4 regions of the Vibrio atlanticus genome follow, and region 2 is predicted to be linked to each of the others. Evidence: predicted binding sites of a transcription regulator. Region 2 holds the regulator's gene; each other region holds the start of a gene.
The links. Region 2 encodes PurR, which represses purine synthesis genes. Its sites were predicted from a motif close to TNANGNAAACGTTTNCNTNA; they were not measured.

Region 1: the regulator PurR is predicted to act here: its motif matches at 3,513-3,532, upstream of folD (bifunctional methylenetetrahydrofolate dehydrogenase/methenyltetrahydrofolate cyclohydrolase FolD).
Region 3: the regulator PurR is predicted to act here: its motif matches at 4,586-4,605, upstream of pckA (phosphoenolpyruvate carboxykinase (ATP)).
Region 4: the regulator PurR is predicted to act here: its motif matches at 2,534-2,553, upstream of glpX (class II fructose-bisphosphatase).

What each region holds. Positions count from the first base shown of each region.
Region 1 covers NZ_AP025460.1:1,014,259-1,022,316, forward strand. The annotation lists gene OCV30_RS04715 (NupC/NupG family nucleoside CNT transporter) at 1-405, shown strand, start outside; gene OCV30_RS04720 (cation:proton antiporter) at 591-2,405, shown strand; gene folD (bifunctional methylenetetrahydrofolate dehydrogenase/methenyltetrahydrofolate cyclohydrolase FolD) at 2,577-3,434, opposite strand; tRNA gene OCV30_RS04730 (tRNA-Arg) at 3,646-3,722, shown strand; gene OCV30_RS04735 (GNAT family N-acetyltransferase) at 3,836-4,339, opposite strand; gene aroC (chorismate synthase) at 4,637-5,722, shown strand; gene OCV30_RS04745 (trimeric intracellular cation channel family protein) at 5,999-6,622, opposite strand; gene OCV30_RS04750 (elongation factor P hydroxylase) at 6,922-7,452, shown strand; gene OCV30_RS04755 (YfcL family protein) at 7,462-7,725, shown strand; gene OCV30_RS04760 (NADPH-dependent FMN reductase) at 7,914-8,058, shown strand, end outside.
Region 2 covers NZ_AP025460.1:1,254,044-1,262,101, forward strand. The annotation lists gene glgA (glycogen synthase GlgA) at 1-180, shown strand, start outside; gene OCV30_RS05745 (alpha/beta fold hydrolase) at 464-1,261, shown strand; gene OCV30_RS05750 (putative signal transducing protein) at 1,390-1,707, opposite strand; gene OCV30_RS05755 (TVP38/TMEM64 family protein) at 1,826-2,506, opposite strand; gene OCV30_RS05760 (TfoX/Sxy family DNA transformation protein) at 2,661-3,251, opposite strand; cyclic di-GMP riboswitch class I at 3,379-3,464, opposite strand; gene purR (HTH-type transcriptional repressor PurR) at 3,635-4,639, opposite strand; gene torD (molecular chaperone TorD) at 4,958-5,605, opposite strand; gene torR (two-component system response regulator TorR) at 5,893-6,606, shown strand; gene elyC (envelope biogenesis factor ElyC) at 6,698-7,504, opposite strand; gene cmoM (tRNA uridine 5-oxyacetic acid(34) methyltransferase CmoM) at 7,620-8,058, shown strand, end outside.
Region 3 covers NZ_AP025460.1:104,446-112,503, forward strand. The annotation lists gene OCV30_RS00465 (AsmA family protein) at 1-1,179, opposite strand, end outside; gene OCV30_RS00470 (IS4 family transposase) at 1,361-2,698, shown strand; gene pckA (phosphoenolpyruvate carboxykinase (ATP)) at 2,788-4,413, opposite strand; gene hslO (Hsp33 family molecular chaperone HslO) at 4,751-5,644, opposite strand; gene hslR (ribosome-associated heat shock protein Hsp15) at 5,663-6,049, opposite strand; gene gspC (type II secretion system protein GspC) at 6,329-7,252, shown strand; gene gspD (type II secretion system secretin GspD) at 7,294-8,058, shown strand, end outside.
Region 4 covers NZ_AP025460.1:3,171,928-3,179,985, reverse strand. The annotation lists gene OCV30_RS14370 (DUF805 domain-containing protein) at 1-38, shown strand, start outside; gene OCV30_RS14365 (DUF3135 domain-containing protein) at 156-503, opposite strand; gene OCV30_RS14360 (helix-turn-helix transcriptional regulator) at 640-1,266, opposite strand; gene glpX (class II fructose-bisphosphatase) at 1,467-2,474, opposite strand; gene zapB (cell division protein ZapB) at 2,799-3,041, shown strand; gene rraA (ribonuclease E activity regulator RraA) at 3,151-3,669, opposite strand; gene OCV30_RS14340 (1,4-dihydroxy-2-naphthoate polyprenyltransferase) at 3,743-4,660, opposite strand; gene hslU (HslU--HslV peptidase ATPase subunit) at 4,816-6,156, opposite strand; gene hslV (ATP-dependent protease subunit HslV) at 6,215-6,763, opposite strand; gene OCV30_RS14325 (SPOR domain-containing protein) at 6,992-7,531, opposite strand; gene cytR (DNA-binding transcriptional regulator CytR) at 7,654-8,058, opposite strand, start outside.

The sequences.
Region 1 (8,058 bases), 240 kb from region 2:
GGTTTGTTAGGTATTGTTGGTGGCTGGTTTGGCGTAAACCTAAGCTTCGAACTTATCCTAGGTTATGTGTTCGCACCCGTTGCATGGCTGATCGGTGTACCGTGGTCTGAGGCTGTTGTTGCAGGCTCGCTGATCGGTAACAAAATCGTTGTGAACGAGTTTGTGGCTTTCATCCAGTTAATGGACGTGAAAGACGCACTGAGTGAGCACTCAAAAGCGATCGTTACTTTTGCACTATGTGGTTTTGCCAACATCTCTACGATGGCCATTCTGATTGGTGGTTTGGGTAGCTTAGTTCCAGAGCGTCGTTCTTTCATCTCACAATATGGCTTCAAAGCGATTTGTGCGGGTGTGCTTGCCAACTTAATGAGCGCTGCGATCGCTGGCGTGGTGCTTTCTCTGTAGATAGATGATAAGTACAGAGTGGATGAGTCAGTCACTTTATTTCCCCTATAGTAAAGTGACTGATTAATCACACTAATATTCGGTTAGCATGAAAAAGAGAGCCTATAGTTTAATGACATAGGCTTTCTTGTTTCAGCAAATAGGTTTGTATCACAAGGTGTGGTACGAATTTTTTAGGGGCACAAATGGATTTGTCGATTACTTCTTCTTTGGCATTAATTGGACTGCTGTCTTTAACGTGTCAATTGTTAGGCTGGCGCTTACGTCTTCCTGCTATTCTTCCTCTTCTTATTGTCGGCCTACTTTTAGGTCCCGGTCTTAACATCCTTAATCCCGATGCCATTTTTGGTGACGTGCTATTTCCGCTGATTTCATTAGGTGTCGCTATTATTCTGTTTGAAGGTGCATTGACCCTGAATTTCAAAGAAATCAGAGGCCATGGTCGCATGGTGACACACCTCGTGAGTTTCGGCATGCTGATTACTTGGGCGTGTATCGTGGTGGGTGCTTATTACTTTGTGGACTTCAGTTGGCCATTAGCCGCTCTGTTTGCTGCCTTAGTGGTGGTGACGGGTCCAACCGTTATTGTTCCCATGCTGCGCAGCATTCAGCCCAAATCTTCGTTAGGCAGCATCTTGCGCTGGGAAGGGATAGTGATTGATCCGATTGGCGCTCTGTTTGCCGTTCTCGTTTACGAATACATTGTTTCTTCAGCCGATCCTACAAGCCATGTACTGTCGGCTTTGGGGCTGACTCTAGCCATCGGTTTAGGCTTAGGGTTCATCGGTGGCTATTTGATTGCCAAGATGCTGAAAGGGCATTGGGTTCCGCATTATTTGCGTAACGTGGCAGTCCTAACGTTGATGTTGGCGGCGTTCTCTTTTTCTAATGATCTGAGTGAAGAGTCTGGCCTATTAACCGTGACCATCATGGGTATCTGGCTCGCCAACGTGAAAGGCTTGGATCTTGAAGATATTATTGAGTTCAAAGAGACCTTAACCGTGTTACTCATTTCTGCCTTGTTTATCTTACTGGCGAGTAGACTTGATTCTGGGACTTTCCTTTCGATAGGTTGGGGCGGTATTGGCTTATTAGCGGTCGTCATGCTGGTGGCTCGTCCTTTGAGCGTGTGGATCAGCGGGATCGGCACGGATCTTACTTCAGCAGATAAATGGTTTTTGAGCTGGATGGCACCTCGCGGGATCGTTGCTGCCGCAGTTTCTTCTCTGTTTGCTATCAAACTTCAAGAGAAGCAATTGATTGAAGGGGCTGATCTACTGGTGCCAATGGTGTTCTTGGTCATCATCGGTACGGTTGTGATTCAAAGCCTTACCGCAAGTTGGTGGGCGAGAAGGTTGGGTGTGACTCAAGAGAAAGCGCAAGGGGTTATCTTCTTTGGTGCGACTCATTTTTCACGCCAGTTTGCCAAAGTGCTGGCGACACACAACATCAACAGTGTGCTTGCTGATACAAACTGGGAGAGCATTCGCTTAGCGCGTATGGATAATCTGAATGTTTATTTTGGTAACCCAGCCTCAAATCACGCAGAAAATAATCTGGAATTGGATGGGATAGGGCGCGCGATGATCGTCTCGCCTTATCGTCAAACCAACCCATTAGTCAGTATGCATTATCAAGATGAGTTTGGTGAAAACAAGGTGTTTGAGCTTGAATCGACAGAAACTAAACACGAAAGGCATTCAGTGAGTCGAGATGGTAACAGAAGCCTGTTTTCGGAAGGAATTACCTATTCCAAGCTTAATTCCTTGATGGCTCAAGGCAGCCAAATTAAGAGCACGGGATTGACCGATGCGTTTGACCTTAATGAGTTTAACGCGCTGTATCCTAAAGCGATTCCACTCGGTGTGATGACTGGTGGTGATTTCCGTTTAGTAACACAAGGTTCTGATTTGGAAAAACTCATATCAACGGAGTGTGCGATCATTAGTTTATTGCCGCCTTCTGAACAGACGGAAAAAGTCGAGATACCAGATAAGTAGCAACGAGCACTGCATCAGAAGCGAATTGCCTGATTCAAAAACGAATAGCTAAGTATCAAAAAAGCCGCAACGTTCATCACGTTGCGGCTTTCTAATTCTGCTCTAGCTTGTTTTACTCTAGGGCGAGGCAATTCATGCCAACGGTATTACTATCGAAGCTGTCATTGCGGACTATTTCGAGTGAAACTGCTCACAAGCGATCATTGTGTTCTCAATTAGGCTTGCTACAGTCATTGGACCAACACCACCCGGAACTGGTGTGATGAAGCTTGCGCTCTCTTTCGCGACATCGTATTCAACGTCGCCAACGAGTTTGCCAGATTCCAAACGGTTGATGCCTACATCGACCACAACAGCACCTTTCTTAATCCAAGCACCAGGAATGAAGTTAGGCTTACCAACTGCTACAACAACAACATCTGCTTGACGTACATGACCCTCAAGGTCTTTGGTGAAGCGGTGACATGTTGTCGTTGTACAACCGGCTAGAAGAAGCTCTAACGTCATTGGGCGACCTACGATGTTTGATGCGCCAACCACAACCGCGTGTTTGCCACGTAAGTCGATGTTATAACGGTCAAGCAGCGTAATGATGCCTTTAGGCGTACAAGAGCGAAGCTTAGGCATACGCTGAGCCAAACGACCTACGTTGTATGGGTGGAAGCCATCAACGTCTTTTTCCGGCGTGATGCGCTCAAGAACTTGAGTGCTATCAATACCAGCTGGTAGGGGAAGTTGAACAAGAATACCGTCAATCTCCGGGTCTTCGTTCAGTTGGTCTACCAGTGTTAATAATTCGTCTTCTGTAGCAGTGGCTGGCAAGTCGTAAGATTTAGATACGAAGCCAACTTCTTCACATGCTTTACGTTTACTTCCTACGTAAACCTGAGAAGCAGGGTCTTCACCCACTAAAACAACCGCTAGGCCCGGAGCGCGTAATCCAGCTTGAGTGCGAGCTTTTACACGAGCCGCAACTTCAGAGCGAACCGTTTGAGAAATTAGCTTTCCATCAATATTTTGAGCAGTCATGAATTTCCTTAGTATTGATATTCAAGTTAGTGGCTGATGTTTTTGGCGCATTATTCCAGAAAATCTTTTTGATTACCATCAAGCAAACGTTTGCTTTGTTCTATTTTCCAACACTTATAATTCTATTGCACTTTTTTTACTCACTTGGATCAGAATGTTACATAAAGCCGTTGCTTTACTGATTCGAATTCGTATAATCCTTCCCTGTAGCGCGCCCTTAGCTCAGCTGGATAGAGCACCTCCCTTCTAAGGAGGTGGTCGAAGGTTCGAATCCTTCAGGGCGTACCACTATTTAAAGAAACCCGATAACTCTCTGAGTTGTCGGGTTTTTTGCATTTCAGAACGACTTAATCGATCAAAACCATGTTTTGTATTTCGATGCCTCTGTCTTTTGTCTTTTGCTAAACGGCCACTAGCTGTGGGGTATATCTAAGACCTAACATACTGCACCCATCTTCCAAATAACCGTCGGTGACAACGTTGAATCCGAATTTACCATAGTAGTCTTTGAGATGTGCTTGTGCCGAAATAAAAATTGAACAGTCAGGGTACGCCTCGCGGGTTGCATCAAAGCTTACTTGCATCAGCTGATTACCAATCTGTTTACCTCGATAATCCTTTGCTACGATCACTCGCCCGATACAAACATCATCTGCATCAGAATCGAGCAGAGGGAGAACATCTACGGGGTATCCAAGCTTCTGAGCCATAATTCGACTGTAAGCTACTAGTTGCCCGTTCTCATAACCCATGACGTGATAGGTTTCTGGATGGCTATCTTTGCCGTCTAGATCACTATAGGGTGTGTTCATATCGACGATAAAAATATCGACTCTTTGCTGTAAGAAATCATAGAGCTCTTGAACTGACAGCTCCGAAAACTTTTTAACTCTCCACTCGATCATCACTTTTCTCCTTATTATTTTGGGCTACAACATAGATAGTATTCAAACCGAGTTCATTAACCTTTGTTAACTGGCCATGAAACTATTCAAAATCACCACTTTAAAGCACCACTCATTTCCCCTCGTTATTCATTTCATTCGGCTCATGTAATAGAAAGTTAAAATTGTTGGTTTTTTGGGGTTTACATCATTTGGTAATAAAGCCAATATGAATTCACGAAGAATAGACAAGTAAAGCTGTTAACCCGTAGGTTTAGGAATCAAACCTTCTGCTCAATGGCTGATTTAGAGGAAGTAATGGCAGGAAACAGTATCGGACAACATTTCCGCGTGACTACGTTCGGAGAAAGTCACGGTATCGCACTAGGATGTATCGTAGATGGGTGCCCACCAGGATTAGAAATTACCGAAGCAGACCTTCAAAGAGATTTGGATCGTCGTCGCCCAGGTACTTCTCGTTATACAACGGCTCGCCGTGAAGCGGATGAAGTAAAAATCTTATCAGGTGTATTTGAAGGCCAAACTACGGGTACTTCTATTGGTCTATTGATTGAAAATACAGACCAACGCTCTAAAGACTATTCCGAAATTAAAGACAAGTTCCGCCCTGGCCACGCTGATTATACCTACCATCAAAAGTACGGTGTGCGTGATTACCGAGGTGGTGGTCGCTCTTCTGCTCGTGAAACGGCAATGCGTGTTGCGGCAGGTGCGATTGCGAAGAAATACCTTAAGCAAGAATTTGGTGTTGAAATCCAAGCTTATCTTTCTCAAATGGGTGGTATCTCAATTGATAAAGTGGATTGGAACGAGATCGAAAACAACGCTTTCTTCTGTCCTGATGCCGACAAAGTACCTGAATTTGACCAACTGATTCGTGATTTGCTAAAAGAAGGCAACTCGATCGGTGCGAAGATTCAAGTAGTTGCGACTAAAGTGCCTGTAGGCCTTGGTGAGCCAATCTTTGATCGTCTAGATGCAGACATCGCGCACGCTCTAATGAGCATCAATGCGGTGAAAGGTGTTGAGATTGGTGATGGCTTCGATGTGGTTAATCAACGCGGCAGTGAACACCGTGATCCATTAACTCCAGAAGGCTTCAGCAGCAACCATGCTGGCGGTATCTTAGGTGGTATTTCTACTGGCCAAGATATTGTGGCAAGTATTGCACTTAAGCCAACATCAAGTATTACCGTTCCTGGTGACACTATCACCAAAGACGGTGAAGCAACGCAGCTAATTACTAAAGGTCGTCACGATCCATGTGTTGGTATCCGTGCGGTGCCTATTGCTGAAGCGATGCTGGCTATCGTGTTGCTTGATCACTTACTACGTCACCGTGGTCAAAACTTTGGTGTGACAACAGAAACGCCAAAAATCTAGTTCTGCTTCGTTTTATTCAGAACAGATTTGAAACTGATTTGAGAGAAATCAAAAAGGGTTGCTTCGTAATGAAGCAACCCTTTTTATATTCTGCGTCATTGAGAATATATTATACCAATCACAGTAAGTAAGTGATCAAAAATAGCGCAGGGAAAAGGCTTGAGAACAAGGCAGAATTTTTCGATAAGTAGTTATTCTACAATCAAAAATTCTAACGCAGTTATCGAACGTTTTAGCAAGCTAGGGTGACCAGTTATTTACTACGATTGGTATTACCTAATGCACAGAGCTTTCCGGATCAAGCTGGAACGAAGGCAAGCGCCATTTGAATCTCACTGCTGCCATGCGCAGTAAATAGCCTACAACCAATGTCACGATCGTCGCGGTCACATCGTTTATGCCTAGTTCAAGAAGACCTAAGTACAAGCCTGAAGCGACAAGGGCGACAGATGCGTACAACTCTTCATGCAAGACTAGTGGCGTTTGACGACAGATAAGATCGCGCAGCAGGCCACCAAACACGCCAGTCACTAATGCAGACACCATACAAATCATTGGGTGCAGACCCATGGTCATCGCTACCTTAGTACCAATGATACTAAATACGATAAGCCCCAACGCATCCAAACGAATGAACAAGCCTTTTAGCTTGATTACCCATTTGGCTAATCCCGTTGTGATAACACCAGCAATACAAGTGATCGCCAGATACTGGGGGTTTTCAACCCAGCCTAAAGGGTAATGGCCGAGTAAAATATCTCTTACTGTACCTCCGCCAATTGCCGTTGCACTCGCAACCAGCATTACACCAAACCAATCCATTTTTTGTTTGCCAGCACTGAGAGCACCGGTCATGGCTTCTGCCGTGATGCCAATGATATACAAAACACTTAGTAGCATTGCTGTAGCTCTATAATTTAGGTCTATAAATTGGAGTCTTATAGGCCATAGGGATATAAAAATGAAGCGCGAGTGTAGTAGTAAAAACGCAGATTGACGAATGAATATTTGTACCGTGAATAGGCATTTCAGATTAGCTAAACTAATCATTCACCTCAAAGTGGTGTAATCTGGGATCAGCAATCGATTGTCATCGTAAAGTATTATGATGAACCTAATGTCATTGCCAGTGATAGGGCTTTACCGAGTGCTTAAAAAAACGCAAAATGCCCCAGTTCTTTTTACTTAAATTTGATCTTATGACACACCAATACCCAGACATCATCGACATTTTCAATCAAACCTTTTTCGAGAGCTTCAATACTAAGCTAGAACTGGGAGCGGACGAGCCCATTTACCTGCCAGCCGATGAGGAGATTCCTCATCACCGTATCGTTTTTGCTCGTGGCTTTTATGCTTCAGCACTTCACGAGATAGCGCACTGGTGTGTGGCTGGTCCTGAGCGTCGCTTATTGGAAGATTTTGGTTACTGGTATGAGCCTGATGGCCGAACTGAGTCGGTTCAAGCTGAGTTTGAAAAAGTGGAAATTCGCCCACAAGCGTATGAATGGATCATTGCGACCAGCGCAGGCTTTCCTTTTAATGTTAGCTGTGACAATCTACACGGCGATTTTGAGCCAGATCGTTTGGCTTTTATGAACAAAGTACACAGCGAAGTCATGGGTATCTTTGAAGCTGGTCTGCCGCCTCGCGTGAAAATGCTCTCTGAAGCATTACGCAGCTTCTACGATGTAGAACCTTTATGTACTAGCCAATTTATTGTGAAATAAGAGAATATTATGATTATCGAATTTGAAGAAAAACTACTTGAATTAATTGATGCTCGCATTGAAAACGCATCAGATGATGAACTGTTTGCTGGTGGTTACTTACGTGGTCATATTTCTCTTTCAGTAGCTTCATGTGAAGAAGACGGCATTGAAGACGTAGCAGAAGTTAAATTGCGTATTGAGAAGAGCCTAGAAGACGCACGTTCTGAATTGACGCCAGCCGATCGTACGATCGTTAATGACCTTTGGGTTGAGCTGCAAAACCAAGCTTAATTTTAGTCGTTTAGCATTATTCGTCTAGCGCTATTCGCTCACAATTCTCCCTCCTCATTTTTGAGCGAACCAATAATTTGAGACTCATTCGAATTTTTTGAATGAGTCCGTTCAATCCTTGTGATGGTTCCATTTTCTGACTACGTTATTCTAATCCCACTTAACGGAATCACAGAAAAGGTCACATCATGAAAGTTATCGCATTCGGCGCAAGCACCAGCTCTACCTCTATCAACAAAACTCTAGCAACTTACGCAGCTAACTTGATTGAAGGTGCTGAAGTCAAAGTTCTAAACATCAACGATTACAACGTTCCTATGTTCAGTGAAGACA
Region 2 (8,058 bases):
GGCTTTGCTTTTGAAGAGCCAACACCGCAAGCATTGCTAGCGGTATTGCATCGTTCATTACTACTTTATGCTCAAAATCCATCTGAAATTAAGCGCGTTCAACTTTACGCGATGCAACAAGACTTTAGTTGGGAAGATGCGGCACAAGAATATCTTGCGATGTACCATTCTGCATTTTAACTTGTTGACTTAGCTTTAAAATTCAGTTGTTGAATAACAACCGTTCATAATAAAAGAAGGCGCTCTACTGATAGAGTGCCTTTTTGTTTTCTGGTCAGATCACATCACGTTTCCAAAGACAAAGCTTGCAAACTCATTTTAGTCAGGTAGAAAAGGTGGTCAGGTATTCACATGACTAGTGTTGGGTTTGACACTATTATCACTTAAAATTCTTAATTGCGTGATATCCTTAGTCATCGCCTTGTGATGAGGCTTAGCTCCATAAATAAATTAAGCGATAGGTATGTCTGAGAGTTTATTATTTCATAAAACATTTACTCACCCTACGAGTGATGAGTGGGTTGTGTTTGTGCATGGCGCAGGGGGCAGTTCCTCCATTTGGTTTAAGCAGATCAAAGCGTATAAACAGCATTTCAACTTGCTTCTCATTGACTTGAGAGGGCACGGTAAATCAGACAACATACTTAAAGATCTGATTTCGAACCGTTATACGTTCAAATCAGTAACGCTCGATATTCTTAAAGTGTTAGATCATCTAAAAATCCGATCCGCACACTTTGTGGGTATGTCTTTGGGTACAATTATCGTTCGTAACGTGGCCGAACTGGCGGCAAGCAGAGTACGTTCGATGGTGCTTGGTGGTGCTGTCACTAAACTCAACACTCGATCTCAAGTCTTAATCAAATTAGGAAACCTGAGTAAGCACATCATTCCTTATATGTGGCTATACAGCCTTTTTGCTTATGTTGTGATGCCGCAAAAAAGTCAGAAAGAATCACGTCACCTGTTTATCCGCGAAGCGAAAAAGCTGTGCCAAAAAGAGTTCAAGCGCTGGTTTATCCTCACGGCTGATGTGAACCCACTGATGAAATACTTTAAAGACAGGGAGTTGCCGATTCCGACTTTGTATTTGATGGGCGAGCGCGATTACATGTTCATCAAACCCGTTAAAGAAATGGTCGAAGCGCACGAGTCGAGCGAGTTGGTAGAAATTGCCAACTGTGGGCATGTATGTAATGTAGAAAATCCTGAAGAATTCAATCAACAATCAATCGCTTTTATCCAAAAGCAAATTCAGTGATTCTCTGGGTTGGTTATCAGACTAGATGATCCAATAGAATTAAAATAAAACGGGAAGCTAATTTAGCTTCTCGTTTTTATTTGGAGGAGGTATTTGATCGAATCGTGTCTGTAATAACTGAAACTCTGCTATTCAGGCGAAGCAGCGCCGCACTGCCAACAAGACCCGAATTGTGCTTCATTGATTTCATGACACTCACCACAACGCCACTCTTCATAGATGATCGAATCTTGCTGTTTTTGGTAGTCATTGACGATCGTGCGGGCTTTACTAGCGAGTTCTGGCTCATATAACCATACGTAAGGGTCTGTATCTTCGGTAAATGGGATTTCACCTTTTAAACCAAACAAACCCTCACCACGGACTTCACACGCAATATTCTCACTTTCTAACAATCCACAGATGATATGAGCTTCTGTCGGATTCGATGCACTGAAGATTTTCATTGAAATAGAACCTTATTTGGCTGCATGCGTTATTTAGTTATTTAGTTATTTAGTTATTTAGTTATTTAGTTATTTAGTTATTTAGTTATTTAGTTATTTAGTTATTTAGCTATATACGTTACTCAGCGACAGGTGCTGAGCGAAATTTGTTCATCAACCATTTAGCAATAATTGGGAACACACCCAGTAAGGCAAATGACAACAGTACTGAGGGAGACACGATACCCGAAAGTGAATCAATTTCTGCGAGTTGAGTTCCGGCATTCAAGAAAACGGCGGTACCCGGCAACATACCGATTTGGCTAGTAATATAGTAACGACTCACCGACATCGGTGTTAGACCCATCAATAGATTGATAAGGAAAAACGGGAAAACAGGAATTAGACGTAGCGAGAATAAGTAAAATGCACCGTCTTTTTCAACGCCCTTATTGATGGTAGCTAACTTGTCGCCAAACTTGGTTTGGATCCAGTCACGTAACAAGTAACGGCTACTTAAGAAGGCGAGGGTTGCGCCAATAGCGCTCGCGAAAGACACCAGCAGTAAACTGTTCCAAAACCCAAACAGCGCTGCGCCTAACAGCGTAACAACGGCGGCGCCAGGAATTGAGAAAGCCGTAATCATGACATACGCGACAAAGTAGATAGCGGCAGCGGCAATGAAATTGCTCTCGATGTAGTCATTCAAAACAGCTTGCTGGGCTTTTGCATTTTCAAGCGTTAAGTACTGGCCGAAATTGACGCCTAACAAGATGATGGTTATGACCAACACAATACCCAATATCATTTTTTTACTCATTGATACTTCCTCTAAATTTTCAATGCATACCATTAGTTTTTCAATGTATACGATTAGTATAGATAGACAGGCAAAGCATAGAATAACTTTCACCAGATATAAAAAAAGCCGCAAAAATGCGGCTTAGTTATCTAGATAGTTTGCACTGACAATGTTAATTGACGTGATTGATAAGCTCTTCACGACGTTGCTGCGGTATAACAGACCAATGTGTACCATTGATCGCGCCTTCTAGCGCCCATAACAGTTCAATACTGACAGAAGACGCGTGCGATTCTTTGATGGCGTTAAATGCGTTTACAGAGCCAGATTCATATAAACGTTCTACAGAATCGATCCCTGCCTTTTTCAACATCCGCTCGGTGGCGAGTCGAAGGTTAGGCAGATCTTTGAGTCGAGTTGGTTTAGCAGAAGATTGTTCAGCTTTCTCTTCTTTAGCAAAACCTAAAGACGTAGTCGCAAGCTGCAAGATTTTCTCTTGGTCTTGCCATAAGCCTTCAGGTAAAGCGAAATATTTAGTAACGACAGGAAAACCACGTTTTTTGTAGACGTACGGTTGAAATCCTTGTTGTTCGAATTGTTGCGTTGTGCATTTGTCAGCTCGTATATGCAACTGGTCATTCACAACCAGGGCAAACATAGTGTCATCAGCAAAAAGCCCGAATCCACCAAACATTGAGCGTGACTTAATTTTTCCTAGGGGCTCAAATAATTTCATTGAGTCCTTTAGTATCGGTTTATCCATGTTATTTATCTCGGTGTATTTGAACTACGCCACCAAATAAGCAGGTCCGAGAGATTAGCAAAATGTTGCAATTAAATTGTCAATAGGCTGTAAATTACTAAAGTATTAGTAGTTACTGCATTTTGCCATCGGTAACCCCGCTACCATACCAACGAGTGGTTTAGGCCGGAAGCTTTGCGTCCCACTTTTTCAAGTGGTTTGCCCTGTGCGTGACTGGGTTATTAGAATAAAGTTTTTGTTGAATTAGGCTCACACTTCTTATTTCAAAATGTGATGTTGCTTCAATTAATGATCTTTGAATTATGCATGCAAGTGCACTTTGTTTGTTGAAAAAAAAAACGCACCTAAAGGTGCGCTTGATTAAACTAAACTCATTACATCAATTAATTTAACGTTTTAACTGTACTTCGCTCAACAATTTCAGGGTGCATTTCGAAGACGCGTTTCTCGTGGTCTTTGTCTTTTATACGCTCTAGTAGTATTTCGAATGCATTTTTACCAACACGGCGCTTAGGTTGGTGAACCGTCGTTAACGGTGGAGAGAAGTATTCAGCCAATTCTATGTTGTCGTAACCGATCACTGAGATATCTTCAGGAATACGAATGCCTTTTTCTTGTAATCGACTCATCAGTCCTAATGCCATCGTGTCGTTAAAACAGAATACTGCGGTAGGACGATCTTTCATCTCAATGATTTGGTCAGCAGCAATCACAGCTGTGTCACATTCAAAGTTGCCTTCGATGATCATATTTTCATCGGCAGTAATCTTCGCTTCATTGAGTGCGCGCTTGTAACCTGAGATGCGTTCAACACACGCTGCTTTGTCTAAGTGGCCACTTAAACATGCAATCTTGGAGTGACCGCGCTCAATGAGGTATTTGGTTGCTAGGTAGCCACCTTCTTCAGAGTTATCGATGATCTTATCAGCCTGAGAGCTTTCAGGGCCCCAGTCCATGATAACTTTAGGGATGTCTGCGTGACGGTCTAACATCTCTCTTAGTTCTTCAGTCAGGTCAGAACACATAACTAAGATGCCATCTACACGTTTCTCTGCAAGCATTCGAATGTAGTCACGTTGCTTTTCGTAGATACCGCCCGTATTGCACAAGATCAAAGTGTAACCTTGACGGTAGCAGTAGCTCTCAACACCATCGATAACTTCAGAGAAGAATAGGTTAGTTGATTGAGTCACTAGCATACCGATGGTGCGTGTTGTATTGCACTTCAAACTACGAGCAACGGCACTTGGCGCATAGTTCAGTTCGTCTACGGCTTTGTTTACTTTTTCTTGAGTCGCTTCAGCAACAAAGCGAGTTTTGTTGATTACGTGAGAAACGGTTGTTGTTGATACGCCGGCTAAGCGTGCGACATCTTTTATAGTGGCCATGTTTTTATCCTATTAGAAGCTACTTTCCCAAAGTACGGAATGAAGTAGCCGTTAAGCTACCTAACTAAGAGCTTAAATTTGTAGGGCTCTTTGGGTACTAAAGTGCTAAAAAACAAAAAACCGCTATTGAGCGGCTTGTCTTAACACCGAAATGCTCTGAACTTCAATAAGTGTAGCATTTCGTGAATGTTTCATATTTTATCGTTTGCGGTCACAATTTTAGACTGACTAGAAATTACTCGCAATAAAATTCACCCAGAAATCCGGGTGAATGGTCACAATTCTATTGAATTTATTTATCGAGTCGTCAAAAAAAGCTTATTCGCCCGCTAGGTATTGAGTGTCTAATTTACAGAATGCCAATAGCAGAGATGAGACTGAAGCGTAGAAACCGAATGTGTCAATGTCATGACATTTAACGTTGAACTTTGGTACCCAAGTAAGCAGTTGCTGTTCGATAAATTGCTGTTGAACAGCGAAGGATTTCTCTAGTTCTTCTTCAAGTTCAGTTTCGTTCGAACGAATGATTAGATTACCTAGGAAATCGAGTTCGATAGCAATGTGGTCAGCTGGCTCTTTTAGGTCTTGGTTAACCACTAAGTTGTGTTTAGCCATGATCTCTTCCATATCTTTTGCTGGCTTATCGTTCAAAAGGCCAGTCTGGCCGATATACATAGAAGCGTAAGGAAGTGCGCCATGTTTATCAGTCTTTAAGAATAAGTCACAGAAGTCAGCAGACAATTCTAATTGAGCATCTTCACGTGTTTGTAGACGGTTTAGCGCATCCACTAAGCTATCAATCGCCGGCTTTAGTGTTTCATTTTCACCTAAACCAGTTAGGAAAGAACGAATTTCAACAGAGTGGTAGTGATCGAGTTCTTCTTGAGTGAGCTCTTTAGCGAACAAGCTTGATAGCCACCAGTATATTTCTGCTCGTTGTTCGTTGAATGCTTTCGTATCTTTCATTTCTTAGATCCTGATTTAGTCTTGTGGTGTGTGTATACCTAGCATCGTCGAGTGATTTGGGTATAGGCACACCAAGGCTGAATAACAAGGTTATTTGCGAAACGCAAAGTTACTCGTTAGTAGTAATGCCTATATTGAATTGCGATGGGAGACAAATAGCAAGGTTTAAGATTGTCTTGTATCAAAAAAAAATCATGTTTCTGGCTTTTATCTTCTGTAGTACTAGAATTGTTACGAGTTATGAATAGAATGGTCACTGAAACTATTAAATAAGAAAAGTGGTGTAGATGAGCTATCACGTATTAGTCGTAGAAGATGATGTGGTAACCCGCAGTAAACTGGTTGGATATTTCCAGAACGAAGGTTACACAGTGAGCGAAGCTGAAAGCGGGGCTCAAATGAGAAAAATGTTAGAAGAAAATAACGTTGACCTCATTATGTTAGACATCAACTTGCCAGGCGAAGATGGATTGATGCTAACTCGCGAATTACGCAGTCAATCAGACATTGGAATAATTTTAGTTACTGGACGCACGGATAGCATTGACAAGATCGTTGGCCTTGAAATGGGCGCAGACGATTACGTTACTAAACCCTTCGAACTTCGCGAGTTGTTGGTTCGAGTTAAAAACCTCTTGTGGCGTATTTCGGCTGCTCGTAAAACTGCAGCGGTTGCGGTAGAACAAACAGAAGACGAATCTGTGGTTCGTTTTGGTGAATGGACGTTTGATATACCTCGCCGTGCGTTAAGCAAGAACAGCGAGCCGGTGAAATTGACCAAAGCTGAATATGAACTATTGGTTGCACTCTCTTCTTACCCTAACCAAGTATTAAGCCGTGAACGTATTTTGAATATGATCAGCCATCGAGTAGACGCGCCGAATGACCGCACTATCGACGTGTTAATCCGTCGTATGCGTGCAAAAATGGAGTTTGACCCTAAGAACCCACAAATTTTTGTGACGGTTCACGGTGAAGGTTACATGTTTGCTGGTGACTAATTTTCCGTGGAAAGCTGGTTTCAGTAACGATACTTGAACGTAAAAAAACCGAGACATCAATGATGCCTCGGTTTTTTTGTTACTGAACTTTTTAATTGTTTATTATCGGAGTACTGCTCTCGACAGGGTCATTACTTGTGTCTAGCCAATCTCGCAAGCTTTGCCAAACCAATCCCATCGTCTCATGCCAATAGCGCTCAGTCTGCTCGAGATAGATAGCCTTAGGCATATACTTATTCCATGGTTCAACAATGCCTTCTTGTGCAAGGTAGTTGGTTGGTGCTGGTAATGGTTTCATGCCCGCGGCATTGAATTCATTAAGGGCGCGAGTCATATGGCTAGCTGATGTCACGAGCACCATTTTCTTATTCTTAACAAATGCAGCGGCTTGGCGAGCTTCTTCCCACGTATCTTTCGCAGTTTCAAGCAGAATGATATCGGGTTTTGCCACGCCGAGTGCTAGCGCTACTTTAGCCATCATTTTTGCGTTGCTCACCTCAGTGCCTGCGCCATAACCAGACAAAATGAGTTTAGCTCCAGGGTAAAGACGTAAGATACGAATCCCTTCACTTAAGCGCATCAGACCGGTGCGGCTAAGTTCTGATGTTGGTGGGATTTGGTCATCAACAACGTGACCACTTCCAAGAACCATAATGTAATCGACGGTATCATCGATAGGTAAAAAAGCGGTGTGTTGCCTTTCCATTGGCATTAAAAGTTGACTAGAAACAGGCTGGAAAGCGATTAGGAAAATACCACAGAGGGCTGAAAGGGTAATTAGGCAACCTGTCTTCCTTTTTGCAGTAAACATCACTAGGGCTAAACCCAGAAAAGCGAGAATTAACATTGCTGGCAGTGGCATCAGTAACGAAGACACTACTTTTTTCAGCTCAAACATATCCGAATAGTCCGAAAAAACATCACTTAGTAGTAAAAAGAGACATCGCCTCTTTATTCCTGAAATTCCTGTGACAGAATAGCAGGCACGATAGGACATAATAACTCAAGTAGCCGTGACTGAAGACCGTAATTTCGACGATATTGCCCACAAATTTGCAAAAAACATATACGGCTCTGACAAAGGAGAGATCCGTCAGTGCATCGTATGGGAAGATTTAGAACAAGCTTTGAGCAAGTTTGAGCAATCCGCTTCGCCGTTGCATGTGCTTGATGCCGGTGGTGGACTTGCACAGATGTCACAAAAAATTGCGACACTAGGCCACAACGTTTCTTTGTGCGACCTCTCTTCTGAAATGTTGAAGCTCGCAGAAGAAAGTATCAGCGAAGCGGGTTTGCTCGATCAATATCGATTTATTCATTCACCGGTACAAAAAGTGGCAGAGCATCTCGAAGAGAAAGTCGATTTTGTGATGTTTCATGCCGTAATGGAATGGTTAGCAGACCCTAAACAGGCACTTGATTTATTGTTGGAACAAGTAAAACCCGGTGGTA
Region 3 (8,058 bases), 1.1 Mb from region 2:
TTCTATGTTAATTCGGCTAATTTCGACATTCTGGAGCTGCGTGAGCCAAGGTATCAAGCGAATGGCGGGTGGAGGGCTATCTTGGCTTTCCGTAATCCACTTTATGCCTTGCAGGTCGAGCTGCGCTAATTGAATGCTGCTAGGGGTTACTTCGCCATTAAGTTGAACAGTGCCTTGTAGGAATTGAGTATAGAAATCTTCAATCAGAATCTGGTTCGTATCTAAATTGAGCTTGATACTTGGCTCTATGAACATGTCATCATCAATGGTCACTCCCTCTGCTTGCAGAGAGAAAATGGCTTTCTGTTGCTTCCACAGCTCAAAAGGCAGTTGGATATTTTCTAGTGAGGCATCAAAAGCTGCGAGGTGGCCGTCTTGCCACTCTACATCGCTACGCAGAATATCTAAGCTATTGATGTGATTGATCTGAATACCTGCCACATCCCATTCTTTGCTTAGTAGGCTCTGGGTCTGTTTCTGATTGAGTCGTAAGCCATCGACGGTCACATTCACCAACGACCAATTTTGCTGATACTGCTCTGCTTGACCAGAAATTTTGGCACCACGCCAGTCAAACGAAGCGCCATACAGGGTGCTATCACTTGGTTTAAGATCTAGATCAATCAACAGGTTATCGAACGCTTCGCCTTGCCAATACAGCTGTGAGGCAGAAAGTTGGGTTTTGCCATAGGGTAGTAGTGAGTTGCTGTCGTCCCATGTTGGATCTGAGATCTGAAGATCGATGCCTCGCGCGTTAAAGTCTGGGGTTGAAAAGTCGAGATTGTTGATGGCCAGCTGGTGGATCTTAATGCTTGGCTGGGTAAATAAAGAGGTGAACGTTTCTAGGTCGTCGGCTTCTAACTGTAGGCCACTGATTAAAAAGGATTCAAAGACCAGTTTGGCCTCCGTAATCGAGCTGGAGCTGAACCAAAGGTCAATCTTGTCGATATACAGCGGTGTTTGTTTTTCAGGTTGGCTTTGGGTAATGCCCATTAAGGTGATGTGATAAGGCGCCTGGTACTCAACATCTTCAATGAGCACACGTTGTTCAATCGCATGTTTGATAAAAAAGTTAGTAATATCCGTACGGTATTGGGTTTGTAGGCTTAATAGCAATGCTGCGATAGTTGCAACGGCGATAGCCAACGCAATGCCGAACACCATGAATACCTTTTTCATTCCCTGAAAGCCTTAAATTTCAATCGTCTCAAAACAGAGTGGAACAAAAAGGGACAAGCAGCAACAAAAAAGCCCCTCAAAAGAGGTAACACTGATCATTTAAGCATTTTCCTGATCAGTTGAACGATCCTACAGATGGTTAACAATACCCTTAAGCACTTTTGTTTAAGGGTATTTTTTTATGCTGTCACACTGGTTAATCGATGTTGACGATTTTGCTAATCCAGAATCTCTTTCTTTGTTCCAAAAAGACCTTCCGCTAGATTGGATAAACCAAGCTTTATCTGAAACGAACAAAGCGAGCATGCGCCGTAGAAAGTTACCTGCCGAACTTGTTGTATGGTTAGTCGTTGGTATTGGTCTATATCGAGATAGACCGATTACTGATGTACTCGATAAACTCGACCTCAAATTGTCTAATTCATTGGGTGAAACAATTGCACCTAGTGCAATTCCTCAGGCAAGAAAACGCCTCACCGCTAAGCCTTTAAAGTCATTATTCTCAATCACAGCAAAGCACTGGACACAGTCGGAAGATGCGGGTGATAAATGGAATGGTTTGAGCCTATTTTCAATCGATGGCACACAGTTTAGAACTCACGACAATCCAAGCTTAGCTGAGCATTATCAATATGTTTACTACCGAAAAGACAGGCACACTGAATATCCAATCGTTCGAATGTGCGCACTCACATCACTACGGAGTCGACTTATTCATGATGTGGCTTTTGGGGAAAGTTCTAAAGGTGAAATCAGCTATGCAAAAGATTTAATTTCATCAGCAGTCCCGAATTCATTGACCATTTTTGACCGTTGCTACTTGAGCGCAGAACTTATGCTTAACTGGCAACAAGAGCATGGGACAAGTCACTGGATGACGCCAATAAAGTCGAATGTGAAATATGAAACCATCGAGCAACTCGATGATGATGGGCGAGATCTGATTGTAGAGATGAAAGTCTCTCCACAAGCTAGAAAGCAAGACCCGAGCCTCCCGGAAACGTGGAAAGCTAGGCTGGCTCTATACCCCGATGATGGTGAACAACAACCCAATCATATACAAGGGCTGCTGACTTCTCTAACAGATAGAAAATACAGTTTAAAATCATTATTAGATGTGTACTTCGAAAGGTGGGAAATCGAGAATAGTTATGGCGAGATTAAGCATGACATGCTTGACGATGAAATTCTGCTCCGCAGTCAATCTGTAGAGGGTGTAGAGCAAGAGATATGGGGTATCCTTATCGCGTATAACTTAATCCGCCTGGAGATTAGCCGAATAGCAAAAGAGGCTGAAGTCTCACCACTTAGGATAAGCTTTACGATGGCACTTCGAGATATTCAAGATGAGCTAATGTGGTGTGCTATCGCCTCCCCAGGTTCGGTTCCCAAAAAGCTGCGAGCTATGAGAGAGCGAGTGAAACGTTATATTTTGCCCGAAAAACAAAAACGGCCCAAAGATAGGACCGTTCGTTTTAGTAAGACTCGCTACACTGTGCGATCTAAACACCTTAAATGATAGGTGTTGCCTCAAAAGAGGGGCTTGCTACAAAAATATCACTTTAAATTGGACGTTCGCTTTTGGCTAAGCCCGAGCAGATGGTTGTGTTAGTCCAGTTGAGGGCCTGCCGCAACCAGTGACTTACCTTCAGCGTTGTCTGTGTACTTATCAAAGTTGTTGATGAAGCGCTCTGCTAGATCTTTCGCTTTGCTTTCCCATTGCAGAGGGTCAGTGTATGTATCGCGTGGGTCAAGAATCGCTGGGTCAACATCGTGCAACGCTAGTGGTACTTCTAGGTTAAACATAGGGATAACCTTAGTCTCAGCTTGGTCGATTGAGCCATCTAGGATAGCGTCGATGATGCCACGAGTATCTTGGATTGAGATACGTTTGCCAGTGCCATTCCAACCGGTGTTCACTAGGTAAGCTTCAGCGCCAGCCGCTTCCATACGCTTCACAAGTACTTCAGCGTACTGAGTTGGGTGAAGAGTTAGGAATGCCGCACCGAATGCCGCAGAGAACGTTGGTGTTGGTTCAGTAATACCACGCTCAGTGCCCGCTAGTTTCGCAGTGAAGCCAGATAGGAAGTGGTACTTCGTTTGTTCTGGAGTCAGTTTAGAAACAGGTGGTAACACACCAAATGCATCCGCAGTCAGGAAGATAACCTTTTGAGCGTGACCGGCTTTTGATACTGGCTTAACGATGTTGTCGATATGGTGAATCGGGTAAGAAACACGAGTGTTCTCGGTTTTTGAGCCGTCATCAAAATCGATAGAACCATCGCCACGAACCGTTACGTTTTCTAGTAGCGCATCGCGACGGATTGCATTGTAGATTTCAGGTTCTGCTTCTTTAGATAGGCGAATGGTCTTGGCGTAACAACCACCTTCGAAATTGAAGATACCATCGTCATCCCAACCGTGCTCATCATCACCGATTAGCTCACGTTTAGGGTCGGTTGAAAGGGTTGTTTTACCTGTGCCTGATAGACCGAAGAAAATCGCCACATCGCCTTCTTCACCGACGTTAGCACTACAGTGCATTGAAGCAATGCCTTGCAGAGGAAGTAGGTAGTTCATCATTGCGAACATGCCTTTCTTCATCTCACCGCCGTACCAAGTACCACCGATGATTTGAACGCGTTCTGTTAGGTTGAAAGCAACGAAGTTTTCAGAGTTGAGACCCTGCTTTTCCCAGTTAGGGTTAGTTGTTTTAGCACCGTTCATTACCACGAAATCAGGTTCGAACGTTGCTAGCTCTTCGTCTGTTGGACGAATGAACATGTTCTTAACGAAGTGCGCTTGCCATGCTACTTCAGTGATAATACGTACACTTAAGCGCGTATCAGGGTTAGCACCACAGTAGCCGTCAATGACAAACAGGCGCTTGCCAGATAGCTGAGTTGTCACAAGCTCTTTAAGCTCACTCCATACTTCAGTTGTAATCGGTTTGTTGTCATTTTTGCCTTGATCTGACCACCACATGGTATCGCGCGTGGTGTCATCTTTAACAATGTACTTATCTTTTGGTGAGCGGCCAGTAAAGATACCAGTGTCAACCGCAACAGAGCCTAGTTCCGTTACTACGCCTTTTTCGTAGCCTTCCAAACCTGGCAGTGTCTCTTCAACGAATAACTGCTCGTAGCTAGGATTACGAAGAACTTCAGTAACGCCAGTCAGTCCGTGCTTAGTTAGATCAATTTGTGCAGCCTTAGTATGTTCCATAACGGTCATAGGTGCTCCTTGTAGGATATTTTGTAGGGATTTTGTATTAATTTTTTATTGTTATCTGCTCACCATGCTAGCAACGAGGCTCGGGGGAAACAGGGATATAGCTCAAAAAATATCCATATTAACCATGGGGTTTTAAGCGCCTCATCACATATTGGCCTGACTAGTCTATCCTGTACGCAAACCTTTGCGCTAGAGGAGAGAACATTATTAATTGATTAAAATTAAGAGGTGATTTTATTACGAGATGTTACGGAGTTTGCGCTATTTTGATCACAAAAAAGGCCAGCGTTGCGCTGACCTTTTTGGGGTAAATTACGTGTTTTTGGTACGCCGTAAATTAATGAACCGTATTGCTGCCTTTATCTGCCGCTTCTGCATACAGAGCATCAACATCATTCTTGTCGAACGAGTAGTTTGTGCCACAGTAATCGCAGTGAAGAGCAACGCTGCCTTCAGTGCTAAGAATGTCGTAGATCTCTTCTTGAGCGACAGTAATGATAGCGGCACCGCTTCGGTCACGTGAACAACCACAGAAGAATTCAACCGGTTGTGGTGTGAACAGTTGTACTTTCTCTTGGTTGTACAAACGGTAAAGCAGTTCGTTTGCTTCTAGAGTGAATAGCTCTTCATTTTTAACTGTGTCAGTTAGCTGCTCTAGGTGCTCGAAGTCGTCTGGCGTACCTGTGCCGTCTGGCATCACTTGTAGCAACATACCAGCAGCGTGTGCTTTACCTTCATGCTCGCCCGTGCGCAACCATAGACGTGTCTTTAGCTGTTCAGAGTTTGCGAAGTAACCTTCAAGGACTTCAGCTAAAGTGTCACCTTCAAGACCAACGATACCTTGGTAACGCTCACCTTTCTTAGGATCGATAGTGATCACTAGGTGACCTTTACCTATTAGATCGTGCAGGCCAGCGTCGTCGGCAATGTCACCATCAAAGCGAGCAACGCCACGGATCTTCTGATCGTTATCGCCATTGATAACAGCGAGAGATACAGGGCCATCACCTTGCAGTTGCATGGTGATAGAGCCTTCAAACTTTAGAGTCGCTGTTAGTAGCGTCGTTGAAACCAGTAGCTCACCCAACAGCTTTTGTACTGGCGCTGGGTATTCCTTGCTAGAAATAATCTGTTGGTATGCTTCGTCCATCTGTACCAATTCACCACGAACTGATAGGTCTTCAAATAGGTAGCGATTTAAAACATTACTTGTAGACATTGGGTTGGCCATTTGGCTATTCCTTCTAGCTTATTGAGTCTTGAACTTGATGATGTCACGACGTTGCTTTTTATCTGGGCGACGTTCTGGTGCTGGGCTATGAGCGTTCAGTTTACGTTGTGTTGCAAACTCTTCTCTCTTTGCCAAGCTCTCGGTGGTTTCTTCATAGAGGGTTTGAGCTATAGGAGCTCCACCACGATGGGCCGAGATTTTCTCGATTGTCACCGTCTTTTCTTCATTACCTTGGCGCAGGGTAATCACTGCTCCAAGTTCGACAATTTTACTTGGCTTGCTGCGCTGACCATTATAGTGGACTTTGCCACCATCGACCATATTGCGAGCAATAGACCGGGTTTTGTAAAAACGAGCTGCCCACAACCATTTATCGAGTCTGACAGCTTCATTAGTAGTTTTCATATAGGGCTGTGCCTTATTAAGTGAGAAATGAATGCGGTTTAACTGTAATGAACAGTGCGCAACATGCTTTTAATTACATTAAGTAGAAGCTTAAAGTGGAGGCGGTTGGCATTTTTTTCAAGTCATAATACAAAATAGCCATGTAATGCCGCTTTATAGATTTGCTATGATATAGTTCAGGATCTTATGCTTAAATAAGCTTGGTATCGAACGAATGAATAAAAAAGCTGAAAGTTTAATGATTTGCAGCATTTGTCGTCATGAAAAGGGGCAAGGAAAGTGAACTTTTTAGAGCTCAAGAATCGCGCAGGAAATTCTCCTGTGTTGAGCCGCTTATTAGAAAATGGATTTGTACTTCAGCAGAAACTAAGCCTAGCGATGTGTTGTATGTTGATTGCAGCTTCCGCATGGATTTTAGGACAGCTTGCATGGTTTATTGACCCTGCTGAGCAAGCCGTCGTGCCTTGGAAAGCAACAGCTTCATCGTCTTCTACTCCTCAATCGACCCTTGATATCTCTTCTTTGCAGCGGAGCAACCTTTTTGGTGCCTATAACCCAACCACGCCTGTTGTGGTTGAGCAGCAAGTTATCCAAGATGCACCAAAGACACGATTAAATCTAGTTTTGGTAGGTGCAGTCGCCAGTTCTAATCCAAAGCGGAGCTTAGCTGTGATTGCCAATCGCGGTACGCAGGCGACCTACGGAATTAATGAAGAGATAGAAGGCACTAGAGCTAAGCTTAAAGCCGTATTAGTCGATCGTGTGATTATTGATAACTCAGGTCGAGACGAAACCTTGATGCTTGAAGGTATTGAGTACAAGCGTTTAGCTGTCTCAGCCCCTGCGCCACCTCGCGCTTCTTCTTCGGTTCGTGGTAATAACCCTGTTTCAGCAGAACAGAAGCTAGATGAAATTAAAGCGAAGATAATGAAAGATCCGCAACAAATCTTCCAATATGTTCGACTGTCCCAGGTCAAGCGCGACGATAAAGTGATTGGTTATCGAGTGAGTCCAGGCAAAGATTCAGAACTTTTTAACTCAGTAGGGCTCCAAAACGGAGATATCGCGACTCAGTTAAATGGGCAAGACCTGACAGACCCCGCTGCTATGGGCAACATATTCCGTTCTATCTCAGAGCTGACAGAGCTAAATCTCGTCGTCGAGAGAGATGGTCAACAACATGAAGTGTTTATTGAATTTTAAAACTTTGCGTCTAACGAAGGACGAAAGTGTAGGAGAAGTACGTGAAGCATTGGTTTAAGAAAAGTGCATGGTTATTGGCAGGAAGCTTAATCTGCACACCCGCCGCCATCGCGAGTGATTTTAGTGCCAGCTTTAAAGGCACTGATATTCAAGAGTTTATTAATATTGTTGGTCGTAATCTAGAGAAGACGATCATCGTCGACCCTTCGGTGCGCGGAAAAATCGATGTACGCAGCTACGACGTACTCAATGAAGAGCAATATTACAGCTTCTTCTTAAACGTATTAGAAGTGTACGGCTACGCAGTCGTTGAAATGGACTCGGGTGTTCTTAAGATCATCAAAGCGAAAGATTCTAAAACCTCGGCAATCCCAGTTGTTGGCGACCGTGATTCGATCACAGGCGACAGCGTTGTGACACGTGTTGTGACGGTTCGTAATGTCTCGGTTCGTGAGCTATCTCCTCTGCTTCGTCAACTGAATGACAACGCGGGCGCGGGCAACGTGGTGCACTACGATCCTGCAAATATCATTCTAATTACTGGCCGTGCAGCCGTTGTTAATCGTTTAGCCGAGATCATCAAACGTGTAGACCAAGCGGGTGATAAAGAGATTGAGGTCGTTGAACTAAAGAATGCTTCCGCCGCGGAGATGGTGCGTATAGTCGATGCACTAAGTAAAACCACAGATGCTAAAAACACCCCTGCCTTCCTGCAGCCTAAATTAGTTGCCGATGAGCGTACCAATGCAATTCTTATCTCAGGCGACCCTAAAGTACGCAGTCGTTTAAGAAAGTTGATTGAACAG
Region 4 (8,058 bases), 1.6 Mb from region 2:
CAGAAGGCCGTAATGATTACGGTGAAGATCCAGTTTAAAGATTGGATAATTCATCAGTAAAAAGGGAGCATTGCGCTCCCTTTTTTCTTTTTGATACTTTTCTACTTTTCTACTTTTCTACTTTTCTACTTTTCTACTTTTCTACTTTTCTACTTTTAGTACATTTTGGGTTCAGTATTCGGCCTGAAAGGCACGACATTTTCAGGTTTAGATTCTTCAAAACTACAGCGACCTTCGAGTGCTTCTTGGAATTTACAGACCTGACAACGAAGCTCTTGCATGAGCACGACATTAACATGATGTGGGTTTTTACAGCGACCGACCACCAAATCGATGTGACTTTGCTGAGCGCGTAGCCTGTCTCGCATAGTTTCTGAGGCCGAACAGATCATCTGTTCGCACATTTCGTGTTTGAATTGATTGAATGCTTTCGGATCGCTTTTGGCGAGTTGGACCAGTTCATCAAAGGGGGGCAGTTTTTGATTTGGCTGTGGCTGTGCCATGATTCCTTCCTTAGCATTAAGCGTGTTTCATATGCTTTAAGCTTAAGAAATAAATTTGTACAAATTTTAATCTATTCTCATTTTCTCAATATTGAGACGGAATCGGTGGGTTGGGACTAGCCCTTAGCGCTTGGTATTACGATAAAGGCGTGGGCGTTAAGGTATAAGTACAGCGTCTCTCGCCGGCAATAATGTGTTCAGTGCGGCTTACATGACACTCATTTTTGAGCAGTTCAGTGAAAACATTGAGCTCAGATTGGCATAGGCTAGGGCAACGAGTTGCTGCTTTGCAGATGGGGCAGTGGTTCTCAATTAAGATGTAGTGCTCATCATACTCTTGAAGTTCAGCCATGTAGCCTTCTTCTTCGCGAAGCTGTGTGAGTTTTTCAAGCTTACTCATGAGCGAATCACAGCCAGACAGTGCAGATTGATACTGCTTCAAAGTGTGTTGTTCTCGCTCGGCAGCAACCTTAGCCAACCCTTCTTTACCGAATAGATTTTCTACGGCATCAATTACTTGAATAGTGAGTTCACCGTGTCGGTCTGAAAACTGGCTATGGCCTTGTTGAGTCAGGGACCAGTGGCGAGTCGGGCGACCCACTTTTACTTTCACATCATGAAACGCGAGAATACCGTCATCTTCCAGACTTTGCAGATGTTGCCTTGCACCCATTGTCGTCATGCCAAACTCTTCTGACAGTTGTTTCGCGGTTACCGCGCCTTGACGCTTAATGGTCTGTAAGATTTTGTCGCTTGTTTTCATACTATCCCTACCTCATCAACCTCACTATTATGAGGCAAGGTGTTTATAAAGCAAACCATTTACTATATTGATGGGGATTTACTATATAGACAGCGTTTTACTCTAGCGACAGCAAATGGTGAGATTCTGGTGCACTAATAAAACAAAAGGCTGATACTTGGTATCAGCCTTGGAACATTTCTGTTAGAGCTAGTTTAGGTCTACAGGATGTGACCGATTACTTCTGGGTCTTTACGCTCTAGGTAGTGGATAGATTTGATGCGGCGAATCGTACGACAGCGACCACGGATAAGCAGAGTTTCTGTGGTTGCGATATTGCCTGTGCGAGTGATGCCCTCTAGAAGATCACCCTTAGTAATACCTGTTGCCGAGAATACAACATTATCGCTGCGTGCCATGTCTTCCATTTTCAAGACGATGCCTGCCGTTACGCCCATTTCTGCACAACGCTCTAGTTCAAGCTCACCGTGCTTGCGGTTCTCTTCTGTATCGCCTTTTACTTCATGACGAGGAAGAAGACGAGCGTGCATGTCACCGTCGAGTGCGCGAATAACAGCAGCAGAAACGACACCTTCAGGCGCGCCGCCGATGCAGTACATTACGTCTACTTCGCTGTCTGGCATACACGTTAGGATAGAAGCAGCAACATCACCGTCTGGCACAGCAAATACACGAACGCCCATGGCTTGCATGTCGGCAATGACTTGATCGTGACGAGGCTTAGCCAGTGTGGTTACTACTAGCGTATCGAGTGTTTTACCTAATGCTTTAGCGATGTTTTCTAGGTTTTCTGTTAGTGGCAGCTCTAGGTCAATCACGCCTTTAGCGCCAGGGCCAACAACCAATTTTTCCATGTACATGTCAGGCGCTTTAAGGAAGCTGCCTTTTTCGCCTGCAGCCAATACCGCCAATGCATTTGATTGACCCATAGCTGTCATGCGAGTCCCTTCAATTGGGTCTACGGCGATATCGACAGCATCGCCGCCCACACCGACGTTTTCACCGATATATAGCATAGGTGCATCATCGATTTCACCTTCGCCGATAACAATCTCACCGCTAATTTCGGTTTTGTTTAGTAGGCTACGCATTACTTCTACAGCAGCGCCATCTGCAGCGTTTTTATCGCCACGACCAAGCCACTTGTAACCAGCTAGTGCTGCACCTTCTGTGACACGAGAGAATGACATTGCTAAATCGCGTTTCATGCGGACTCCAAAATTATCAAAGGGGGAATAGAAATTTCGCGGCGAATTTTACCATATCCCAAAGGAAACGTTTGCTTTTTTGTTTTTTGGAGATTGCTCTCGATCAATTCGCAGTGGAAAACAGTTATTATTCATCAAAATAATCGGTTTGCCCTTGTGGCGGTAATCACTCACGTCAATATTCGGTAAAAAGCGCTGTTTTTTTCATCGAATGGCGCAAAATATCGAATATATTGAGTGTTTATCCTTGCTCTGCTGAGTAGAATGGGGAAATAAGTGGAGTGAACCTTCACCATCAAACGGATAACTTAAAGGTAGGCCAGAATGTCTTTTGAAGTACTAGAGCAGCTAGAAGCAAAAATTCAAACAGCAGTAGATACAATTGCACTTCTTCAAATGGAAGTGGAAGAGCTTAAAGAAGAGAAACAAGCACTAGCAACAGAAGCTGGTGAGCTTAAAGCAAGCCGTCACGAGCTAGAGCAAAAAACTCAGCAAATGCAGGAAGAGCATTCAGCATGGCAAGATCGCATCCGTAACCTTCTTGGTAAAATGGATGACGTAGAGTAATCGACTCTTCAGATTTAAAAAAACGCCCGCTACTCAGTAGCGGGCGTTTTCGTTTGTATTCTTATGCTTTGTGTTCTATGGCTTGTTTTATTATTTGAAGCTGAGTGAGTTACTCTGCCTCTTCTTCTTCAACATCCAGATCGAGTTCTACATCCAAAGGCTCTGCCGAAAGAATAATGCCAGTGTTGTCTGCATAGAGGTAATCTTCCGGTAAGAAGGTCACGCTGCCAAAGTTCACAGGTACATCCAATTCGCCGACACCTTCTTGGCTTGCACCCACAGGAATAGAGGCTAAAGCCTGAATACCAAGATTCATGTCTTCTAGCTCATCGACTTCGCGTACGCAGCCGTAAACCACAATACCTTCCCACTCATTGTCTTCAGCAAGTAGGGCAATCTCAGCATCGATCAGCGCTTTACGCAGTGAGCCGCCACCATCGATTAACAACACACGCCCCAAACCATCTTGTTCTAATACGGAGCGAATTAAAGTATTGTCTTCAAAACACTTTAATGTCGTGATCTGTCCTGCGAAGGATGCACGTCCACCGAAGTTGCTGAACATTGGCTCCACGACATCAACTTGATCCAAATATATGTCGCACAGTGCTGAAGTGTTGTATTCCATTAGTATACCTTTTGAACAATGAGCTTACTTTGAGTATATCGGTGCTTGATCCCTTTGCAATGATTAGTCTCATTTAACTCAATAGAGTTTGAGCTACGACAACCCCTGCAAACAATAGGTTAGTGACCAGTGAACATTTCACTATCACGGGCATCATTGGTGCAATCTGCGCTGGCTTTTCGGTTTCCCAAACGGCCTTACCGTGCTTATAAACAATAATAATGCTTAGTACAAACGGCAGGCTGATCCAGACCGGTTTTTCTTGAATCAGTAGGTAAATAGCGAAAGAGGCAAGGGCGAGCCCAAGCAGTGCAAAATGATAGTGCTTGGCTTTGCGTTGCCCTAGGCGAACCGCCATGGTGCGCTTACCACATTCGCTGTCGTTTTCGATATCACGCATGTTATTGATATTGAGTACCGCAACCGCCATCAATCCGCAGCCTAGTGCAGGCAGAAACAGGCTTGGTTCAACATGGCCAGTGTGTAAGAAATAAGTCCCTGAAACGCCTAACAAACCGAAGAAAATAAATACCGATAAGTCGCCAAGGCCAATATAACCATAAGGTTTATTGCCGACGGTGTAAGCGATGGCTGCAACAATGGCTAATACGCCCAACGCAATGAAAGATAAAATACTCTCAATCGAGGTTAAGGCATGAAAGATAAGAATCAGCCCAGCGAGCATGGTAAATACGATGTTGAGGATGATCGCTTGCTTCATGGTTTTCGCGGTCACCGCGCCAGATTGCATTGCACGTGTTGGCCCTAGACGGTTTTCGTTGTCTGTGCCTTTTACCGCGTCGCCATAGTCATTGGCTAAGTTCGACAGAATCTGTAATAGAGTGGCGGTTAAAAAAGCCAATAGTGCGATTGATAAAGAAAAATGACCACCAGCGAACGCTAAACTACTTCCTGTAAGAATAGAGACAAGTGCTAGAGGCAGAGTTTTTGGGCGTGCGGCATCAAGCCAAATCAGTAGAGATTGTTTCATCGTAGGTCTAATTCTTTGTAAGTCTTCGTTTCATACTGTGATTTGAGTATACGCCCATTTTTCGGGTAATAAAAAGCCCACTCGAAAGTGGGCCTTGAATTCGCTTATTAGCTGCTATTTCTTTGAGATAGAGCAATAAGTTGGAGTTTGGTGTGCTACAGGATGAAGCGGCTTAGGTCTTCGTCTTCTACGAGCTCGCCAAGCTTAGATATTACGTAAGCTTCATCAATCACCAATTTGCTGCCTGCTCGGTCTGTTGCGTCGAATGAAATCTCATCCATTAGGCGTTCCATGACGGTATGTAGACGACGCGCACCGATGTTTTCTGTGGTTTCGTTCACACGCCATGCTGCATCAGCAATTTGGTTGATGCCATCTTCAGTGAACTCAATGCTAACTTCTTCTGTTTTCATCAGAGCGATGTATTGCTCAGTCAGAGACGCTTTTGGTTCAGTCAGAATACGTTTAAAATCATGTGCTGATAGTGCTTCAAGTTCAACACGGATTGGCAGACGACCTTGCAATTCAGGGATCAGATCCGATGGCTTAGCCACTTGGAATGCACCTGAAGTGATAAACAAGATGTGGTCAGTTTTAACCATACCGTGCTTAGTTGATACTGTGCTGCCTTCGATAAGAGGGAGCAGGTCACGTTGAACACCTTCACGAGATACGTCTGGGCCAGAGCTGTCGCCACGCTTACAGATTTTGTCGATCTCATCGATGAATACGATGCCGTTGTTTTCAGCGTTGAAGATCGCGCTCTCTTTTAGCTCTTCCTGGTTCACAAGCTTCGCAGCTTCTTCTTCCGTTAGTGCTTTGAATGCGTCTTTGATTTTCATCTTACGCTTTTTCTTGGTGTCGCCAGCGAGGTTTTGGAACATGCCTTGTAGCTGGTTAGTCATCTCTTCCATGCCTGGAGGTGACATGATCTCAACACCCATTTGTGGCGCCGCTACATCAACTTCAATCTCTTTGTCGTCTAGCTTACCTTCACGCAGTTTCTTACGGAAAATCTGGCGAGTGTTTGAAGATGTGGTGTCTTCAGTTGATTGCTCGTTCTGACCCCAAGCATCACGCGCTGGTGGTAGAAGGGCATCAAGAATACGTTCTTCAGCTTGTTCTTCAGCGCGGTATTGTACTTTTTCCATCGCTTGCTGGTGCGTCATCTTGATCGCAACGTCCGTTAGGTCACGGATGATGGTTTCAACTTCTTTACCTACGTAGCCCACTTCAGTGAACTTAGTCGCTTCTACCTTGATGAAAGGCGCGTTTGCTAGTTTCGCTAGACGGCGAGCAATTTCAGTTTTACCTACACCGGTTGGGCCAATCATCAGGATGTTTTTTGGCGATACTTCAACACGTAGGCTTTCTTCAAGCTGCATACGGCGCCAGCGGTTACGAAGAGCGATAGCCACTGAGCGCTTAGCGTTGTCTTGGCCGATAATGTGGCGATTGAGTTCGTGAACAATTTCGCGAGGAGTCATCTCAGACATGGTTTTTCCTTAATTCTTTAATCACTGTTGAATACAACGTTATTGATGGAAGCGGTCGTTACTCTGGTTTTGGTAGCTCAACGGTGCTTTCTAGTTCTTCAATAGTGTGGTGATGGTTGGTGAATACACAGATATCGCCCGCAATGTTCAGCGACTTTTCTGCGATTTCACGCGCATCTAAATCTGTATTTTCTAATAGTGCAGTGGCTGCTGCTTGAGCGAAGTTACCGCCCGAACCGATAGCAATCAGGTCGTTCTCTGGTTGAACTACGTCACCGTTACCTGTGATGATCAATGAAGCAGTTTCATCCGCTACTGCTAGCAGTGCTTCTAATTTACGTAGAGCACGGTCGCTACGCCAATCCTTCGCCAGCTCAACGGCAGCTTTGGTTAGGTGGCCTTGGTGCATTTGCAGCTTGCTTTCAAATTTTTCGAATAGCGTGAAAGCATCTGCGGTACCGCCAGCAAAACCAGCCAGTACTTTGTTGTTGTATAGGCGACGTACTTTACGGGCATTGCCCTTCATTACGGTGTTGCCTAGAGATACTTGTCCATCACCCGCGATGACGACTTTATTATTACGACGTACAGATACAATGGTAGTCACGAGTAGGGCCTCTTAATATTTCTTATCTTTGGGTATAAAAAGTATATGAGGATGGTGCTCGGATAATTCAAGGAAGGTCGAGTGATGTCGCGCAACTTATCGGCGGAAGTTGTAAGGAAATTTGGCTAAAGGGTGTAGATAAAAGAAAACCTCCACAATGGGAGGCTTTCGGTGTTTGGTTTCCGGCTTTTGCTAAGATTAAGACTACGACTGCCGCTGAATCTAAAACTACTCGGTGTCTTTCCAAATAGCACAAGGTTCGATTTTCGCTCGCTGTAGCTTATGGCGATCTCGCTCTGCATCACGCTTCAATTTATATGGCCCTAGAACCACACGGTACCAGCTACTTCCATCCTTTTTACGGATTGAACTCGAGATACCTTGGAAAGCAATATCCAACTTACGTGCTTCAGCTTGGCTTGAGGTTTTGTACGCGCCACATTGCATTATGTAAGGGATCTTCGAGATCTGTTGCTCTTTGGCTTTTACTTCAATCTCACGACTTGGCAAGGTTTCAACGTAATCCCACTTCTCCTCTGGAGGTGGCGGAATTACTTTTGCTGGTTTCGGCTTAGGCTTTGGTTTGGTTACCACTGGAGTCGGTGCTGGCGGCTCAGGATCATTACTCAATAGGTAAAGGCCGTAACCAAAACCACCGGCAAGGAGGATCGCCAAAAGACCACTACGCCATGGTTTACGGCGAGGGGCTTGTTTCTTGGTCGGTTTTTTTGTGCCACGACCGCGCTTTACATAATCTCTATTAGCCACAAGACAATTCAATAGTTGCTGATTCTGCTCTCATGGTAATCCAGATTGAGCGAGGATAACAGTGCAGAAATGGAAGCGGCACATCAAAATGTGCCGCAGAATTATAAGGATATTTCTTCAGATTAGATTCGAGGCGGCGCTGTACTACCTCGAACGACTAATTTGGCTTCAAGCAGACGCGACCCTGCTTGTACATCGTTGCCTTTAAGTACGTCGAGCATCATCAACATTGCTTGGCGCCCAATCTCATAACGAGGCTGAGAAATAGTGGTTAGCGGTGGATCGCAGTATTGAGCGAATTGGATGTCATCAAAGCCGACAATCGATAGATCTTGAGGAACGCGTAAGCCTAATTTTTTCGCTTCTTGAATCGCGCCGATGGCCATCGCATCGTTATGACAGAAGATCGCTGTAGGCTGTTCAGGAAGAGCGAGTAATTGACGAACTGCTTGAGCGCCCGCTTCAAAGGTAAAGTCACCGACAGTGCTGTAGGCAGGATTCATTGATACCCCTGCACGACGTAGCGC